DNA from 4 places in the Cetobacterium sp. NK01 genome. Region 4 is predicted to be linked to each of the others. Evidence: riboswitches for the same ligand, from Rfam matches in the RefSeq annotation. Region 4 holds a riboswitch; each other region holds the start of a gene.
The links. A riboswitch is a leader RNA that binds a small molecule or an ion and turns the genes downstream of it on or off. The one in region 4 is predicted to bind cyclic di-GMP.
Positions count from the first base shown of each region.

Region 1: it holds a riboswitch for cyclic di-GMP, as region 4 does, so the genes downstream of both, NON08_RS07050 (hypothetical protein) here and NON08_RS09475 (hypothetical protein) in region 4, are expected to answer to the same signal.
Region 2: it holds a riboswitch for cyclic di-GMP, as region 4 does, so the genes downstream of both, NON08_RS07915 (HD domain-containing phosphohydrolase) here and NON08_RS09475 (hypothetical protein) in region 4, are expected to answer to the same signal.
Region 3: it holds a riboswitch for cyclic di-GMP, as region 4 does, so the genes downstream of both, NON08_RS06690 (MarR family transcriptional regulator) here and NON08_RS09475 (hypothetical protein) in region 4, are expected to answer to the same signal.

Region 1 is NZ_JANIBO010000001.1:1,442,536-1,447,366, reverse strand. It holds gene recG (ATP-dependent DNA helicase RecG) at 1-1,740, opposite strand, end outside; cyclic di-GMP riboswitch class I at 1,910-1,985, shown strand; gene NON08_RS07050 (hypothetical protein) at 2,067-2,504, shown strand; gene NON08_RS07045 (DUF4402 domain-containing protein) at 2,549-2,977, shown strand; gene NON08_RS07040 (DUF4402 domain-containing protein) at 3,026-3,481, shown strand; gene NON08_RS07035 (YebC/PmpR family DNA-binding transcriptional regulator) at 3,515-4,261, opposite strand; gene NON08_RS07030 (glycosyltransferase family 9 protein) at 4,312-4,831, opposite strand, start outside.
Region 2 is NZ_JANIBO010000001.1:1,635,437-1,640,267, reverse strand. It holds gene NON08_RS07920 (ABC transporter substrate-binding protein) at 1-1,437, opposite strand, end outside; gene NON08_RS07915 (HD domain-containing phosphohydrolase) at 1,456-3,564, opposite strand; cyclic di-GMP riboswitch class I at 3,617-3,692, opposite strand; gene guaB (IMP dehydrogenase) at 3,746-4,831, opposite strand, start outside.
Region 3 is NZ_JANIBO010000001.1:1,364,471-1,369,301, reverse strand. It holds gene NON08_RS06700 (hypothetical protein) at 1-1,048, shown strand, start outside; gene NON08_RS06695 (hypothetical protein) at 1,126-2,508, shown strand; gene NON08_RS06690 (MarR family transcriptional regulator) at 2,538-2,828, opposite strand; cyclic di-GMP riboswitch class I at 2,942-3,017, opposite strand; gene NON08_RS06685 (cold-shock protein) at 3,152-3,352, opposite strand; gene NON08_RS06680 (hypothetical protein) at 3,570-4,831, shown strand, end outside.
Region 4 is NZ_JANIBO010000002.1:53,015-57,845, reverse strand. It holds gene NON08_RS09480 (GntR family transcriptional regulator) at 1-592, opposite strand, end outside; cyclic di-GMP riboswitch class I at 854-929, shown strand; gene NON08_RS09475 (hypothetical protein) at 996-1,706, shown strand; gene NON08_RS09470 (hypothetical protein) at 1,727-2,374, shown strand; gene NON08_RS09465 (hypothetical protein) at 2,434-3,156, shown strand; gene NON08_RS09460 (hypothetical protein) at 3,179-4,831, shown strand, end outside.

The DNA.
Region 1 (4,831 bases), on a different contig from region 4:
CCCTCTTCCAACTCTTCCTCTAAGCTGATGTAAAGTAGCTAATCCAAAACGTTCAGAATTTGTTATGACCATTATACTTGAGTTAGGAACATTCACCCCTACTTCAATTACTAACGTTGAAACCAAAATATCTAACTTATGATTTTTAAAAAGATGCATAATTTCATCCTTTTCTCTATTTTTCATTCTTCCATGCAAAATACCAACTCTATATCCTGGAAGATTCTTTAATACCTCTTGATAAAGCTCTTCTGTTGATTTAGCTGAAAGTTTATCACTTTCATCTATCAAAGATGCTACAAAATAAGCTTGCCTTCCCTCTTTTAATTTTTTATCTATGAAACTAAACATCTTTTCTTCATTTTCTTTCTCACTTATCCATTTAGTTTTAATAGGCTTCCTTCCTGGAGGCAGTTCATCTATAACTGCCACATCTAAATCTCCATAGATACTAAGTGCTAAAGATCTAGGAATTGGGGTAGCACTCATAACTATTAAATTAGCTAAAACCCCTTTATCTCTTAATCTTTTTCTTTGTAAAACACCAAATCTATGCTGTTCATCTATAACTATTAACCCTAGTTTAAAGAACTCTACACTTTCCTCTATTATAGCATGAGTACCTACTACAATATTAGTCTCCCCTGTTCTTATTCTCTCTAGAATTTCGCTTTTTCTTTTCCCTTTTACACTTCCAGTTAAAAGTTCAACTTTTATACCTAAACATTCTAAAGTTTCATAAATTGACAGATAATGTTGAGTTGCTAAAATCTCTGTAGGAGCCATTAGAACTCCTTGGTAACCATTTTCCACCATATATAGTAGCAGCAGAACTGCAACTATTGTTTTCCCACTCCCAACATCTCCTTGAATTAGATAATTTATAATTTTACCAGCATTTATTCCTTTATACACTTCTGTTATAACTCTCTTTTGAGCTGTTGTCAAAGAAAAAGGTAGATCTTTTAAAAATTTTGTGACTAAAGTTTTTTTTCCTTCTATATTATATATATTCTTATTATTCATATCTACTTCAAATCTTTTCTGAAGTATTCCCATTTCTAAAATAAGTAATTCCTCTATTGCAAAACGTCTTTTTGCCTCTTCTAAATTTCTTGGATTAGTTGGATAATGAATCTCTTTCAAAGCTTTTTTTCTATCCATCAATCTATATTTTTCTATGATTTCACTTGGAATATTTTCTTCAAATAAATTCAAGTAATCTTTTAAAGCTTCTTTTAATATCTTTCTTATATTATTTTGATTCAACTCTTTTATAGAGCTATATATTGGTAATATCTCTCCTTTATTTTCTTGCCCTTTATAAAGCTTAAACTCTGGATTTGTCATTTGAAAAGTGTATCCTCTTTTCACATTTCCTATAAATATATATTCTTCACCCATTTTTAAACTATTTCTTAAATACGGTCTTTGAAACCAAATCACTTCAAGAACTCCCGTTCCATCATTTATTGTGGCTTTTATCATTTTCATTCCTGTTCTTGTAGGAGGAGCAGAGATATTCATTATATTTCCTTTTAAAACAACATATTCATCTCCTCTTAATTCACCTATTTTCTTCAAATTTGTTCTATCATCATAAGCTCTTGGAAAATAATATATCAGTTCATAAAGGGTTTCTATATTTAATTTTTTTAGTTTAGAATAAGTTGCAGTAGAAACTCCTTTTAAGTTAAAGAGCTCTATCTCCTTATAAATATTTTTATATATCTCAATCACCACCTTTTTTTAATTATAACATACTTGTATATCCTTTTGTACACTTTATAATATGTTTTATATTTTTGTAATAAACACCCATAAAATAAGGAGTTGTGAAAAAAATATCTTCTCTTTTTTTGTAATTTTTGTTTGACATTTTTCATCTTTTAATATATTATTATTGTATAAAATTAATAGGCAAAGTAGAGGAAACTCTATGACGCAAAACTATAGGGTCTTTAAAATGACAGCCAGTTGCTATTACACTTTGGTTATCCAGAGTATAAATGCAACTGGCTTTTTTATTTTGAAAATTTTATGAAATTATGGGAGGGAATAAAATTATGAAAAAATTATTAACACTTTTATCTTTAACTATGGCTATGACAACTTTTGCAGCTCCACATGGAAATGAAGAAAAATCTGCTACTATGAATATTACTGCTACTGTTATTAGACCTCTTACTGTTGAAGTTGTAGATCATATGAACTTCGGAACTGTTATTCAAGGAAATAAAGTTACTGCTACAGGAAAGTATTTAATAAATGGAGAACCTGGTCAAAAGATAACTGTTACTACTACATTTCCTGAAAATTTATTTAATGTAGTCTCTAGATCAACTCTACCAATAGAATTAAATATGCCTATGCCTTTAACTGGATATGCTCTAGGAACAGATGGTGAACTCCCTTTAAATATCTATGGTAGTATCACTCCTAGTACAGAAACTGCTCCAGGAACTTACAAAGGACAAATTATAGCTAGAGTTCAATACCAATAATAAACAAATATCTAAAATATAAACTACAGGAGAAAATTAAATCTATGAAAAAACTATTAACACTTTTATCTTTAACTATGGCTATGACAACTTTTGCAGCTCCACATGGAAATGAAGAAAAATCTGCTACTATGAATATAACAGCGACGGTAATAAAACCTTTAACTATAGCTAAAACTGGTGATATGGATTTTGGAAATATAATTCAAGGAACTACAGCTACTGCTGATTCTGGATATACTATAACTGGTGAAAAAGGACAGCCAATAATTGTTACAATTGATAATTCAGTTTTATTATCTAATCAAAAAGCTAAAACGTCTCTAGCTGTTGGAATAAAAACTCAGCTTCCTAAATCATTAGATAAAGATGGAAATGCTAATGTTTCTGTTCAAGGATTTTTAAATGTTCCTAAAGATCAACATGTTGGAACATATACTGGAACTTTAGTAGCTAGAGTTCAATATCAATAATAATAAACAACTGGGAAATCCCAGTTGTTTTCATATAGGGGGTTATTTATGGCATTAATTTTAACTTTATTTTTATTAACTTTTACCAGTATATTTTCTTCTAATACTTCAGAAAAAAATATGGATATAAAGGCAACTGTTATAAAACCTTTACGAGTTATTCACAATGGTGATATAAACTATGGAAAAATAATTCAGGGTTCTACCCATTCAACTACAAGACATATTTTTACAATCTATGGAGAACCAAAACAAGATGTTGATATAACTCTTAATGAAAAAAATATAAACGCTCAAAAAAATTCTATTCCCCTTATTCATAAAGAAAATAATTCTCAAACTTTAAGTGTTCAATTAAAAAATGAAAAAAATGATGGAAATGATACAAAATTAAATGAAAAAGGAGAATATAGATATTCTTTTGACACTGAACTTATAGTCCCTCCTAATGCACTTGTTGGTGATTATTCCGGAACTTTAACTATGAAAGTAAGATTTAAATAGGTCCTGTTTAAAACAGGACCTATCTTTTTCTTTTTATAATTGCTCTAATAATTCATCTGATATATCAAAGTTTGAATAAACATCATTAACATCATCTAAATCATCTAACGCTTCATATAATGCCATTACTTTTTTAGCTGTATCTAAATCAGTAATTTGAACTTTATTATCAGGAATCATTGCAACTTCAGCTTCAGTTACATTGTACCCAGCTTTTTTCAATTCTTCTGCAACTGTATTACACTCTGCTGAATCTGTTAAAACAGTAAATTCTCCATCTTCTTCTTTAACGTCTTCCGCACCAGCTTCTAAAGCAGCCATCATTAGCTCATCTGCGTCTACGCCTTCAGATGCAACAATAATTTCTCCTTTTCTTTGGAACATCCATGATACAGCACCATCTGTACCTAAGTTTCCATTTCTTCTAGAAAATGCAGTTCTTACTTCTGAAGCTGATCTATTTTTATTATCAGTTACAACTTCAACTATGAAAGCTGTTCCCTCTGGACCATACCCTTCATATCTAATCTCCATGTAATCCACACCATCAAGTTCTCCAGTACCTTTTTTGATAGCTCTCTCCAGGTTATCTTTTGGCATATTAGCAGCTTTTGCTTTATCTATTGCAAGTCTTAATCTAGGATTAAAGTTAGGATCTCCTCCAGCTTCCTTAGCTGCTATCGTTAACTCTTTTCCTAATTTTGTGAATAGTTTTCCTCTTTTAGCGTCTTGAGCACCTTTTCTATGCTTTATATTAGACCATTTACTATGTCCTGCCACAAAAACTCCTCCTTATTTTTTAAATATCTCTTTAAATTTTATCATAAGCCCTATTTTTTTTCAATATATTTGGGCACTAACAACATTTTTTCCTTTACTTTATCTAAAATTATATCAGGAGTTATCAATCTATATTTTTCTTCATATGATAAATTTTCATATGTCTCGTCTGATAAAATCTCTTTTGGTTCTATTCCTTCATGTCTTTTATTATCTCTAGATAACCAATCTCTTTTACTAGATCCTGGACTAAATATAGCAAAACTTGGTATATCTATGGCTTGAGCCAAATGTCTTGGTCCACCTTCATTCCCCACAAAAATATCACAATTTGAAAGAAGAGATCCTAGTTCTCTGATACTCTTTGTGTTTATATCCGAAATTATTCTTTTATCCCAATTAAGAGCTTCATGAAATTTTTTAGCGAACTCTTTTTCATTTGGAGAATAATATAAAATTATTTGACAATTAAACGTATCTAAAATTTTCTTTGCTAACTCTCTCATTAGGTCAACTGGATATACTTTAGGTTCTCTCCTTGAATTTATAGCAAGAGGGATAATTATTTTA
Region 2 (4,831 bases), on a different contig from region 4:
TATCTTTTTGCTTTCTAAAATTACTTTTTCTCTATGAACTAATGGAATATACGGTTTATTTTTAGAAATTAAATATACTATCTTATCATATATTTTATCTCTATTTTCTTGCTTCTCCTCATCTTTCAAAATTTCTAAAAATGGTAAAGTTGCATTGTACATCTCTTTATTTCCCATATCATGAACCATTACTTTTCCTAAATTATAAATCAAATATTTTTCATCAAATAGAATATTATAGATAGCTATTTCATAATCTTGTTTTTCCATTTTCATTAAATACGCTTCTTGCTGATAAGGCGTTATATTTACTTGCAGCCCCTTTTCTATTAATTGAGTTTTTAAATTATTTGCAATTTTTAAAGAAATATCATCATTTAGAGTTATTATTTCTATCTTTTCATTTAACAATTTATTTTCTTTTATAATCTCTAATGTATTCTCCTCTTTTATAGTAGATAAGTTGGCTTTAAATAATTTTTTAGGAAAAAATGTATTTGCAATCTCCACATTATAGATATCTTTCACTATTCTTTCTCTGTCTATAATAGAGTCTATAATTTCTCTATTCTTTTTTTTATTAAAAATATTATTCTTATTTCCAAACATAATCGCTATCGTATCTAACTCTTTTGTCTCTATTACATCTGTATTTTCACTAATAACTCCTTCTTTTTTTAGTTCCTTAATTTGTTTTGGACTTAAATCTAAAACTACATCAACAGCTTCATCAAAATATAATAACGCTCTTTTCCTATCACTAACTTCTGATAAAATCTCGATTTTAGAAGGTTTTACATCTTTTCTAAAATACTTATTTTTAGATAGAACAACTTCTTTGTTTGTAATTTTATCCAACTTATACGGCCCAGTTCCATAGATAATTCCATTCACTTCTTTTGTTATAGAACACATATAATATGTTAGCATTGATGTAAATAGCTTGTTTTTTCCCTTTAATTTTATCTCTAATAAATTTTTATCTAACACTTTTACATTTTGAACATCATTGAAGAAATCTTTAAAAACAGCGCTTTCTAACATTCTATCCAACGAACTTTTTACATCTTTAGCTGACATTTTATCTCCATTTTGAAAATAAATATCATCTCTTAATTCAATCTCTAAATTCCTTTCACCGTTCCATGTCCATTTTTGAACTAAATTTGGAACAATCTCACCTTTTTCATTATAATTAAAAAGCGTTTCATAAAGATAATTTACAACTCTTATTGAATACTGATCTTTCATAAAAATAGGATCTATGTTCGTTACTTTTACCGCTTGAACTATTTTCATTTCATCTTTTTCTTCAAAAATTTCCTGTTGAAAATTATCATATTCATTTAATTGAACTTCATCAAAATATATCTCCGATTGTCCAAAAGATAAAGAGATTGTAAAGGTAAATAATATTAGGCATAGATATCTTTTCAATTTTTCACCCTCTTTACACTATTTGTTATTTTTTATTGCAGAATAAAACTCCGTTGCTAGGTCTAATGACTCCTTATTTTCTTCATATATTTTCTCAAACTCTTTGTCATTGTTAACAAATATGTCTACTAATTCTGGATCAAAACTTTTTCCCTTTTCCGCTTTTATAACTTTTAAAGCATCCTCATGAGTTAAAGCATCTCTATGAAATTTTTTCTGTCTCAGCGCATCATAAACATCTACTATTGCTACAATTCTAGCTTCTAGTGGTATATCATCTTTTTCCAGTCCAGAAGGATAGCCTGTTCCATCCCATTTCTCATGATGATATCTCACTATGTTTTCTGCAACACTTCCTAGTTTTAATTTCTTCACCAAATCGTACCCTATATTCACATGCTCTTTAACCTTTTTAAATTCTTCTTCAGTTAATTTAGATGGTTTTTTTAATATTTCTGATGGTATTGCTACTTTTCCAATATCATGTAATGAAGAAAATCTTTTTATATCTTCTTTTGTATCATTAGACAAATTCGCCTTTTCAGATAAAAGAGTCGAATACATTCCTAATCTTTTTACGTGATCTCCTGTATCCTCGTCATTTAATTGATTAGCCATTTCCAAAACTTCTATTAAAGAAAAACTTAACTCCTCTGCTTTTTTTCTATTTTTTTCAGATTTAATTATTAGAATTATCAAAATTATAATAAAAGCAATAACTGGTATCGATATTTTTACAATTAATTTATAATTTTGTGTCACTATAGAATTTTTTAACAAATTATTATCTATTATAGTTTTATCCACTGTAAAGCTTTCTAATATTGTTTCTATTAAATTTGAAAGCTCTCTTTTCTCTTTAGAAATTCCAAAACTAACTCCAAAAGAATCATCTAGTATTCCTGCAACCTTTATTTTATCATCTAAAAAATTATTACTAATTACTCCTGTAAGTATATTAAAATACCCAACTAGATAATCCCCTTTTTGATTTAATAACTTTTCTAATCCTTCTTCATAACTTTCAACTTCTATTATTTCACTGTTTTTTAATACATCTTTTAAATAAACGTAGCTATAATCATCTTTTAAAACTAATACTCTAGTTTTATCTAAGTCTGAAATATTTTGTATAAAACCATCAGACTTTCTATTAGCTACAGATAATTTCATCTCATAATACGGCTTAGTATAATTTATATTTTTGTTATTTTTACTATCTTCTATAGATATCCCTTCTATATCATACTCTCCATCCTTTACAAAATTAAATGGAATACCTATAATTTCTTCCAATTCACGTGAAATATTTATAGTTAAGCCTTGATACTTATTTTTTTGCTCATAATAAAAGGGTAACATAAATTTATCTTTTCCCAATTTCACTTTTATATTTTTATACTTTTCTCTAACTGTCTCATAACTTGGAGTATCCTTTAATAAATATCTATAAAATTCTACTCTATTTTTAGATAAAATTTCTTGTATTTTTTCTCCCTCTAAATTATTTAAAGTGTTTTGAATTTTTTCCTGTATATCTTGTAACCCTTTTTTTATCGCAATCTGTTCATTATATCTAATATTTTCTAACAATTTATAATTTATTTCACCTGAGTTTTTATCATACCAATCTTGAGTTATAAATGCTTCTACTTCTCCACTTTCAAGTTTTTCCAATCCTTCATCGATATTTTTAACTTCTATTTTTTCTAATTCTAAATTCTTATATCTTTCTTGAAACTCTTTTAATCCATGCTGGTTTGGAATATATGCTACTTTTAATTTTTTTATGTTTCTCAAATTTGAAAACATTGAATTTTTATTAACAACAACTCCTACTCTATATATCATAGGGGTATCTATATATTCATATTCCTCTTGACCTTTCTGAGTCTCAATTGTTCTTAATACAACGTCACTATTTTCTTCATCTAATTTTATATCTATTTCCTTGTTATTTAATATATTTGAAAAAAGATCAACATAAACTCCCTGATATTCACCTTCTTCTAAATTTTTATACAAATACATATCTGTCGTATTTGATGGTATTGTTATACTTATATCACTTTGGGAAAAAGTTATATAATTTACAACTATCAAAATTAAAAATATTACTTTTTTCATCGTTCCTCCCTCTAATTTTTTGCAAAAAAAAACTGCAATAGTCCACAAAGACTACTGCAGCTGGCTGCCATTTTAAAGACCCTATAGCTTTGCGTCATAGGGTTTCCCCTACTTTGCCTTATAATATAAAAATTTCTCTTTAATTATAATCAATCACGCTTCTAAAGTCAACATTTTATATCTATTTAGAATAGTTTGGTGCTTCCTTAGTTATAATAATATCGTGTGGATGACTTTCTTTTAAGCCTGCTCCTGTTATTTTTACAAATTTTCCATGAACTTTCAAATCTTCTATTGTAGGTGTTCCACAATACCCCATTCCAGCTCTTACTCCTCCACATAATTGGAATACAACATCTTTCAAGCTTCCTTTATAAGAAACTCTTCCTTCAATTCCTTCTGGCACAAGTTTTTTAGCATCGTTTTGGAAATATCTATCTTTAGATCCTCTTTTCATCGCTGCCATCGAACCCATTCCTACATACACTTTATATCTTCTTCCTTCGTATATAATCTCTTCACCTGGAGCTTCTGTCGTTCCAGCTAAAAGCCCTCCTAGCATAACACAATCTGCTCCTGCTGCTAAAGCTTTTACCATATCTCCAGATAGCTTTATTCCTCCATCTGCAATAACTCCTATTCCTCTTGTTTTACAAACTTCATATACATCATTAACTGCTGATAACTGCGGTACTCCTACTCCTGCTACAACTCTTGTTGTACAAATAGATCCCGGTCCTACTCCTACCTTAACTGCATTCACTCCTGCTTCTATTAAATCTAGAGCTGCTTCAGCTGTTACAATATTTCCACCTATTATATTTAATTTTGGGAAATTTTCTCTAATCTCCTTTATTTTTTGCATAACACCTTTTGAATGTCCATGTGCTGAATCTACTGTTATTATATCTACTCCTGCTTCTACTAAAGCTTTTACTCTCTCTAAAGTATCTGCTCCAACACCTACAGCTCCTCCAACTCTTAATCTTCCTTGAGAATCTTTACATGCAAATGGATACTCAACTAAATTATCTATATCTTTTATTGTTATTAACCCTTTTAATTTCCCATTTTCATCAACTATCGGTAATTTTTCTATCCTATTTTCTAGTAAAATATCTTTTGCTTGATCTAATGTAGTTCCCACAGGAGCTGTTACTAAATTTTCTTTAGTCATTATATCACTTACTAATTGATCCATATCTTTTCTATATTTTAAATCTCTATTTGTTATAATTCCAATTAAAGACCCATCTTCTTCAATTAC
Region 3 (4,831 bases), on a different contig from region 4:
TTTTAATGAAGTAAAAAGGACATTAGAAAATAATGGATCACAATATGAATATAGTGTAGGAAGAGGACTAAGACTAGCTTTTTTATCTGAAATGGACAAAGCTATTTTTTCAAAAAAATTAGTTAAATTTTTTGTAAAATGTGACTTTTCTTTAAATCATTCTATTTTCATAACTGATTTAATTAAGGATTACAATATAAAGTCTTTACTCAATAAACTCTATACAATATTTAAAACTTTAGATATTCCTACTACGCACTTTATCATATCTTTTTTATGTTCTCTTTATATATCTATAGACGTTTTTGGAGGATTTAACTTTAAAAAAGATTATGATTATAATAAGTATATTAAATTAGAAAAAGTTATAAAAACTACTTTAAAAGATTATAACTCTAACTATCAAAATCAGGTTTTTTTCTTTGTAGTCTCTTTAATAAATAATGATATTAACTTTGAACCAAATATATTAAAAAAAGCTTTAACAGTTATTAATAACTTAAAAGATAAACTAGACTTACATAATTTAGATCCTGTTTTAGAAAAAGTTTTATTAAAAAAATTATGCTTTTCACTTTTTAAACATGATAACTATATTTTTAAAGTTCGAAACATTATAATAAACGACAATGAAAAACTTCTTTTAAATATTTTTGATGATATTTTAGATTATAATAATATAAAGTTATTCTTTTGTGACAAGATATCTATTATTCAAATTTTAACTAAAATAATTGTTGAACATCATAAAAGTTCTCTAAAAAATATTCTTTTATTATTTAACGAAGTCGTTATTTCAGATGATAGATACCTTAAAGATAATCTAGCTGATTATAGTAAAAAATTTAATTTTGATATTGAGTCCACTTTTTTTTATAAATTAAATCCTGAAAATTATAAAAATAAATATGACCTAATTTTAAGTGATGAACCTAGTTTAAATATAAATACTTTAATTGTAAATAGCTTTAATCCTATCCAGATTTTATCTGCTATTAATAGTCATATTTTAGAAAATACTTTAAAAAAACTATGTTCTAATAAATAAAATATTTTTTTGTTTTTGTTTTATTTTTTTGATATAAATGATATACTAGATTGATATTATTTTGAAAGGGATTTAAAATGAAAATAAATATTACAACTACTCATATTAGAATATATCGATTATTAAATTTTCTTCCAGAAAAAAATATAGAGTTCATTGCAAAATTCTTAAAAATGAATAAACAAAATGTAATTTTATATATAAAACAAATTTATCACTATATTGATAATAAAAATTCTAACAACTCATTAGCTAGTATAATTAATGAGATTAATAATAATAAAACTATTTTTAAAACTTTAAAAAAACATCAAATTTTTAGCAAAGATGATCGGATTTTTTATATTATTTTAAAACTGTTAAGAGATTATGATTTAAACCTTAATACTCTATCTATTATCTTCAATGTTTCAAGAAGAACTTTAAATGATGATTTAATAAGTATTAAAAAAAAATTGAAAATTTATAACTTGGAAATATCTAGTATTCCTAGTAAAGGAATTAGTATTTTAGGTGATTGTGATGACCAAAAAATTTGTTCTTTATCGTATCTTTTTAAATTTTTAATTGAAGTTGATGAACTTCCATTTATAATGTCTCAAGATTATTCTGAATTTTTTCAACAAAATATCTATATAAAATTAAATAATGAGATTGATTATTTTACTTATACATTTGATTTTGATATATTTATAAACAATAAAAAATTAATTAAAAGCTTATATATAGTTTATGGTTATGAAAACTCTTTAAATAAAATTAAAACTCTTTCTTTTGAAGAGTTTAAAAAATATTTTCTTGATGTTTTTCCAATGAAAACTATGGAAAGGGCATACAAATTTTTCAAAAATTCACTATTAGGAGATTTTCCAATTAAATATATAAGAATTTTTACTTTAACTTTACAATTTTGCAATGGAACATTAAAAAAAGATGGTGTTTCACTAAAAAAAGAAAACCTGAAATTAAAAGAACTTTTTTTAAAAAATGTCTCTTTCAGTGTATCTGAAGATAATTTTTTTGAAAAATTTTTAAATAGAGTTAATACAGCAAGTAAAGAAAGTTCTTTCTTAGGTATGTTTGATCTTTCATTTTTAAATCTATCTTTAGATAATAAAATTAAATTTGAATGTGCTGCTCTTTTTTTAGAATTAAAAAAAATATATTTTAATATTCAACTATCTAATATTATTTTTCTTTATCTTTGGAATTTAAATAAAAGTAATATTTCAGAACTTACTGATACTATTGTTGTTTTTAAAGAAATTCCTAAGTTTTTACATCCTATTATTCAAAATACTTTCTTTATAAAAGAAAACATTCGAATATCTAAATTTATAATGGAGTCTGAATTAGATTCTTATATATCAAATGATGAAAATCTATCAGTTATAACTTTTGAAAAACTAAAAGTTATAAATCGTTACCCTTTTATAAAACAATATTCTTTACCCATATAAAAATGTAACCTCTATAAAAATTATAGAGGTTATATTTTTAATATTTGCATTAATTTTATTCTACTACATAGATCTTTTCCCATTTTTGTTGGATGAAGTCTAAAAACTCTTTTATCATCAAATGTTCCATATTTTTGAATTAAATTTTTCTCTTCTAATTTTTTTATACAAATTGATACTGAACCCTTTGATAGTTCTATCCCCTTTGTCAATTCGCATAATGTTATCCCTGGGTTTTCATTTATTCTTCTCAATATCTTTTCATGCGTGGAATTAATATGATATTTATTTAACTCCTTTTTTATCTCTGTTTTATGCATAATACAACACCCCTAATTATTTAATCTATATCTATTTATATTATAGATATTTTTTATTTCCTTCTTTAAAATATTTTTTCAAAAAAAAAACACTTACCCCTTGATTAAAGAATAAGTGCAACTGGCTACCATTTTAAAGGCCCTATAGCTTTGCGTCCTATGATTTCTCATAGTTTGCCGTATATTTTTATTTTTTATATTATATCTACTTACATCTTTTTCTGCAATACTTTTTTTAATTAGAATATAACTTAAAAACAATAATAAATAAAAAAGATGGAATAAATCCATCCTTTTTTATATTTTATTATTAGGATTAGGTGCTAGTTAGCTTGAACCTCTTTTGCTAAAGGTCCTTTATCTCCACTTTCAATTTTGAAAGATACGTTTTGTCCCTCTTCTAAAAATCTGAATCCATCACCAATGATTCCTGAAAAGTGTACAAAGTAATCTTTTCCCTCTTCACAAGTTACAAATCCAAATCCTTTCTCTTTGTTAAACCATTTTACTGTTCCTTTTGTCATAATTCTGTTCCCCTCCGCATTTATAAAAGCTTTATAGAGATTTAATTAATCTCTTATATGCATTTATAGTATCATATATAATCTATAAATTAAATATTTCAATTTTTCTTTTTAGAGAAGCAAAAGTGATATATTGGATCTTTAGTCATTTTTATAGTGTTACTATTCTAATCTTGCTCTATCTATGATAAACTATTATAGTCGGGGGGTGGTATTAATGAATACAACAGCTGCTAATGTTCTAAAAGTTTTATCTCAAAATGAGATGTCTATTGATGATATGCAACTGTATTTTAACGTTGAGCGAAGCTCAATTATCAAAACAATTACACAACTTAATGAGTTTTTAGAATCAATTGAACTTCCTATTATTTCAAAATTTCATGACATTTATTTTTTAAAACTAACACCTAAAGAACTAGAGATAGTTTTTGAAAATTTTACAATTTTAACTTTTGATGAAAAAATTGATTATCTTTTTATTAAATTTATTTCCACTGGGTTTTTAAATTTAGAAAGAGAAAAAGAGATTTTAGATATTTCAAGAAGCACTATTTTAAGATCCTTTCAAAATGTTAAAGATGAATTTTCAAAGAATGGAAGTACCTATGAATATAACCATGGAAAAGGCCTTGTTTTAAAAGAACTCTCACTTAAAGATAAACAAAATTTTTATAAAAAGCTTATGAAACTTTTTATTGAGGAGGATATTCTTGTTCCTGCAAGAAAAAATCTTTTAAATACAATTAAACCATTTGATACAAAAGAACGACTTTCTCAACTTTATCCTATACTTAAAAACTCTAATATTTCTATTAACTATTTTTTACTCTCTTTTATATGCTCTTTAGAAATTTGTATAAATATTTTTGGAGGATTTAATTTTATTGATAAATCAAATTTAACTTTAGATAAGTTTAAAGAGATTAGAGAAAATATAGATACTTTTGGTCCAGAGTTTAATGAAGAGTTTAAAAATCAACTTTCTCATTTTTTAACGAATCTTTATTTGGAAAAGGGAATTTTAGAAAATAGTATAAAAAGTATTTGTTTTAATCTCATTGAATCTATTAAATTGAAATTTAAAATAGATATAAAAAATAAAGAGCTTGAAAAAATGCTTTTTAATAAGTTATATCTTTCATTTTTTAAATATAATAATAAAATTATAAAAATTATTAATGTATCGTTTAATAAGCCACACAAATTTATTTTAAATAATTTTGAATCTATTTTAAAAGATTTTAATTATGATTTGTATTTAGTTGATAAGTTTATGATTGTTTATGCTATTAGAAGAATTATTATAGATGAAAACTTTTCTAATATAAAAAATGTGTTACTTCTTTTTAACGAAGTTGCTGCTACTGATCAGATTATTTTTAAAAAATCTCTTAGAGTATTTCTTCCTAATATCAACTTTGATGTTGAAGCTACTTTTTTTCATAAAAAAAATATTATCCAAAATCATGAAAACTA
Region 4 (4,831 bases):
CTATTATCTCTTTTTTTCTATCTTTTTTTATAAATTCTACCATATTAACATGATCTTTGTGAGCATTTAATCTCCGATTACTGTTTTCAATAGATATTTTTCTAAATTTTTTTAAGTATAGATTTAAATTATTAATTAAATTTACAACTCTTGGTGAATCTGCAATATGATAGAGAATTCTATTAAATTCAGAAAAATATTTAAATACATTTGAAGATTCTTTCTCATTTTCTATTATTAACTTTGTTTTATCTATATTTTTTTCTAATTTTTTTATATCATGTTCAGTAACCTTTTCAAATATTTCTTGAAAAATAACAGTTTCTAAAGCCATTCTTATTTTTATTACCTCTTCTACATCTTTTTTTGTTGTTTTAGGAACTATTACTCCTCCTTTTTCTCTTCCTTCTATAAGCCCCTCTAACTCAAGCATTCTAATAGCTTCTCTCAAAGGAGTTCTACTTACATTTAATTTCAATGCATATTCCTCTTCTACAATTCTACTTTCTTCCTCTATTTTTCCGTTTACAATCTCCTCTTTTAAATATTCATAAACTTGTTCACGAATTGATTTTTTTCTTTTTATCTGCATTTTTCCCCCTTAGCCATCTCCTAATTAAATCCTTCAGTAATTTTATATACCTCACCCTTTATAAATTTGCAAAATTTTATATAATATTTCAAAAACATCTAAAAAACAAACTTATAGATTATACTTGAAACATTTTTCACTAATACCAAACTTGTATGTATATAGTTCGTTTTTTTATACTAGAAAAAAATTAAAATAAATATACAAAAATTTCTAATAGAATTTTTTTTTAAAATGCTCTATAATTATAGCCAATCATAAAATAAAATATGGCAAACTCAAAGAAATTTGAGGACGCAAAACTATAGGGCCTGTTAAATGGCAGCCAGTTGCACAAGTTGTATCGCTATACAATAGGTGCAACTTTTTTTTATAAATTTTTAACTTTATAACGGGGGGCAACATGAAAAAATTAATTACACTTTTTTTTATAATTTTAAATATCATTTCTTACAGTTTTCACATAATGCCAGATGGATTTGAAAAAAGAATAGATAACGGTGAAGGGTATCAAGAGTTTTATTTTCCTAATAACGGCTTAGAAACTTTAAGATATAAGTTTGCTGTATCTCCTGGAAGTGACATAAGAGGAGATATGAGCCAATGGGTTGAATTTTATCCAAAAGTTTTAACAGTTAAACCAGGAGAAACTGGGCTTTTAAAAGTTTTTGCTAAAGCACCAAAAGAATCAAAAGATGGTGAATATGGTTTTCACTTAGATAGTTCACTCATATCAGTTCCAAGTATAAAAAAGGATGGAACAGGAATAAAGTCCAATGTAGGAATTAGAATAAATGCATCTATAGAGATGATTGGATATGTTGGAAATTTAGAACCGTTCATAAAAATAGATAACTATAAAGTTTATGAAGAAAATGGAAAGACAAAATTAGATATTGCTATAAAAAATCCATCTGATAAAAGAGGGGTAGAGTTTGGGATACAAGTTAAGGGTAAAAACAATACTTTAGTTAGAAATACTTTAGGGCGTATATATGCAGGAGAAAGTAAAAAGATAACTTTAGAGTTAGATGGAATGAAAAAAAATCATCCTTACGAAATAGAGATATACGAAGATATAAACTATAGAACTATCAACAAACTAAAAATATAGATAATATAAGGAGGAAAAAAATGAAAAAGGTTTTATTAGGATTATTAGCATTATCAGCAACACTTATGGCCGTACCATCAACGCCAATTGGACCATCACAATCAACTGGAACCCCTAGAGCTAGTGGTGAGAATCAAATTGATATTACAACAAAGGCATTTATAGTTGATTCAGGACTTATCATAACAGAAAGACCAGAGGGAGTAACAGCAATAAAATCAATTGAATTAGATCATGGAACAATTATGAAGGGAAGTACATCTCCTTCTAAAGTAAGTAGGTCTGTTTATATAAAAAGAGCAAATGATAACAATTTCCCTGACAATACTATGCTAAAAATATCTCTTACAAGTCCTCACAATAATTTAACTCATTCAGATAATAATGTCCGTATGGCGCATACACTAACTGGAAGAGTTTTTAATGCTGCTTCTGCTACTTCAAAAGGTCTTACCTTATCTTTAGCTGGTAATAAAAATACTCACACTAATATATTTTCAACAAATAAAAATATAAAGCATATACAAGTTGATTTAAACTCAAAAATAGAGGCTACTGAATTTCAACAAGCTAATTTAGATGAAGGCAGTTATTCAAATACATCAACATTAAGCGTTAAATTTAGTAAAAACCCAGCTCTAGTTGTTGATAAGGCCACTTCAAAATAAGATAACTAAAAATTTAAAAGCCTCTAAGAAGTTTAGAGGCTTTTTTAAGGAGAACAACTATGAAAAAAAATATCTTTATTATACTTATGCTTCTATTCTCTAAGGTATACTCATATGTTAATATTCATCCTGTAAACTTTGATAAAAATATAGGTGGTTCTGGGGAAATTGAAGAGTATTACCTATATAACGGCACTAATACTTCAATTAAATATATTTTCTCTGTGGAAAAAAGTAAAAAAGGAAAAGATATGACTAGCTGGGTGGAGTATTACCCGAAAACCCTTAACCTAAAACCCGGGCAAGAGGGTGTTTTAAAAGTTTTTATAAAAGCACCTAAGGGAAGTGAATCAGGAGAATACACAACAGTTTTAGGTATTAAAGAGATGCCCGTTGTAACTGAAAAAGAGATAAAAAATAAGAGTTCTACTCTTAAAATTTTAACAAATCTTAAAATGGAAATTGTAGGGTATGTAGGAGATCTAAAAACCAATTTAACTTTGAAAAACTTAGTTATAAAAAAAGAAAATAAAAAACTAGAGTTTTTTGGAAAAATAAAAAACACTGGAAATAGACGTGGAACATTTTCATTTTATTTAAGTGATTCAAAAAATAAAAATAGTTTTTTACTGGGGAATAAAAGATTTTTAATAAATGAAGAACTAGATTTAAAAGAGTTTAATCAAGAGATTAAGGATGATATTATTTTTAAAAATATTAAAAATTACAATACTTTATTAATAAAAGAAAACGAAGTTACAATCATGAAAATCAAAATCTAAAATCTATTTAGGGGGATGGAGAATGAAAAAAACAGATAGTAGATTTTTAAAGAATCTTCTTAGTGTCGGATTGATTCTATTTACAACTTCATATTCAACAGACTACTCCCTAGAGGATTTAGATGCTTTTAAAGCTCAAGATCTCATCTCAGAAGAGGAATATGAAATTTTAAAAGCTGAATTACAAGGTGCTACTCTTATAAATGATGAGATGATTTATTCTGTAATAGTTAACGGAAGAGTTCGAGGAACTCATTTAAAACTTTTAAAAAAAGATGGTTATGATTATATTCCATTAATAGAATTTTTAGAGATAATTAGATTTAAAAACTATGACTTTGAAAAAAATAAGATTTCCATGAAAGTTGGAAAAGACCTTGATAATATAGATATAAATTGGACACAACACACTGCAACTTTAAGCAATCCCAATAGAAAAATACAATTTAAAGAATCAGAAGTATTTAAAGATGGAAACGAGATCTATATAGAGATTGGATTATTTAAAGAGATTTTCACAGAATCTTTAGAGATAGATCCTAAAAAATTACTTATTAAAACTTACTTGACATTTAGCACTCCTTTTGAAATTGATACCTCTTTAGAAAATAGATTAGATAACGAACTTACAAAAGAGAATAAAAATGATATTGTCTATACAAATAAAAATAGATTCTTTGATATTGGATATATGAGATTCAATGTTCAAGGAGAGTTATCAAAGAATAAGGGAGAGAATTTCCAAACAGGATGGACTGGAGATTTAGAATATCAAGGTAATCTTCTCTTTGGCGAATTTACAACATCTTATGATATAAAAGAAAAAACACTAGGAGATACTTACCTTTACTACCCTGAAATTTATAAAAATCACTCACTTGAATTTGGAAGTTATGGAGCAGTGGAACGTGAACTAGGCCTTAGTTTAAAAAAAGAAAAGGGATATTTCTACGTGGGAAAAGATATTGTCATTAGAGAGAATGTTCCTATTGGTAGTAGAGTTGAACTGCTGTATCTTGGATTTCCCATTGCAGTTCAATATGCTGAAAATGGTATTGTAGAGTTTCAAAACTCAGAAATAAAAAATGATAGAGAATATACTTTAAGAGTACATGAACCAAATGGAAAAATATATACAATAGATATCAATACTGCTGTTGATTTTAGACAGCAAAATAGAGGAGAGATTGAGTATGATTTCAAAATAAGAGAGGATCATAACTCTAAAAAATATGCTAGCGAAGGAAATATATACTATGGTCTTACAGAAAATCTAACTTTAGGAACTGGATATATAAGAAGTATTGATACTTCTAATGATAGAACTCAATATATAGATCTTTTTAATGCTGAAGCTGTTTACTCTAACTATGTTTTTAGAATGCCATATACTTTAGTTTTAGGAGGAGAAAGAGGAAAAGAAAAAAGAACTAAGGAATACTTAGAAGCTCAAATACAAATATATGATTTTAAAGTAAGAACAGAACATCAAAACTTTGGTTTATACTATGATCTTGAAACAGCAAGATCATACACAATAGAATATAACCCTGGAAATGGTTACTCTATAGATACAAATTACTATATAAATGATTACTATAATGACAAAACTGAAAGAAACTATGATGTTGGTGTTTCAGTTTATAAAAATTTAATGAGAGATCTTCTTGTTACT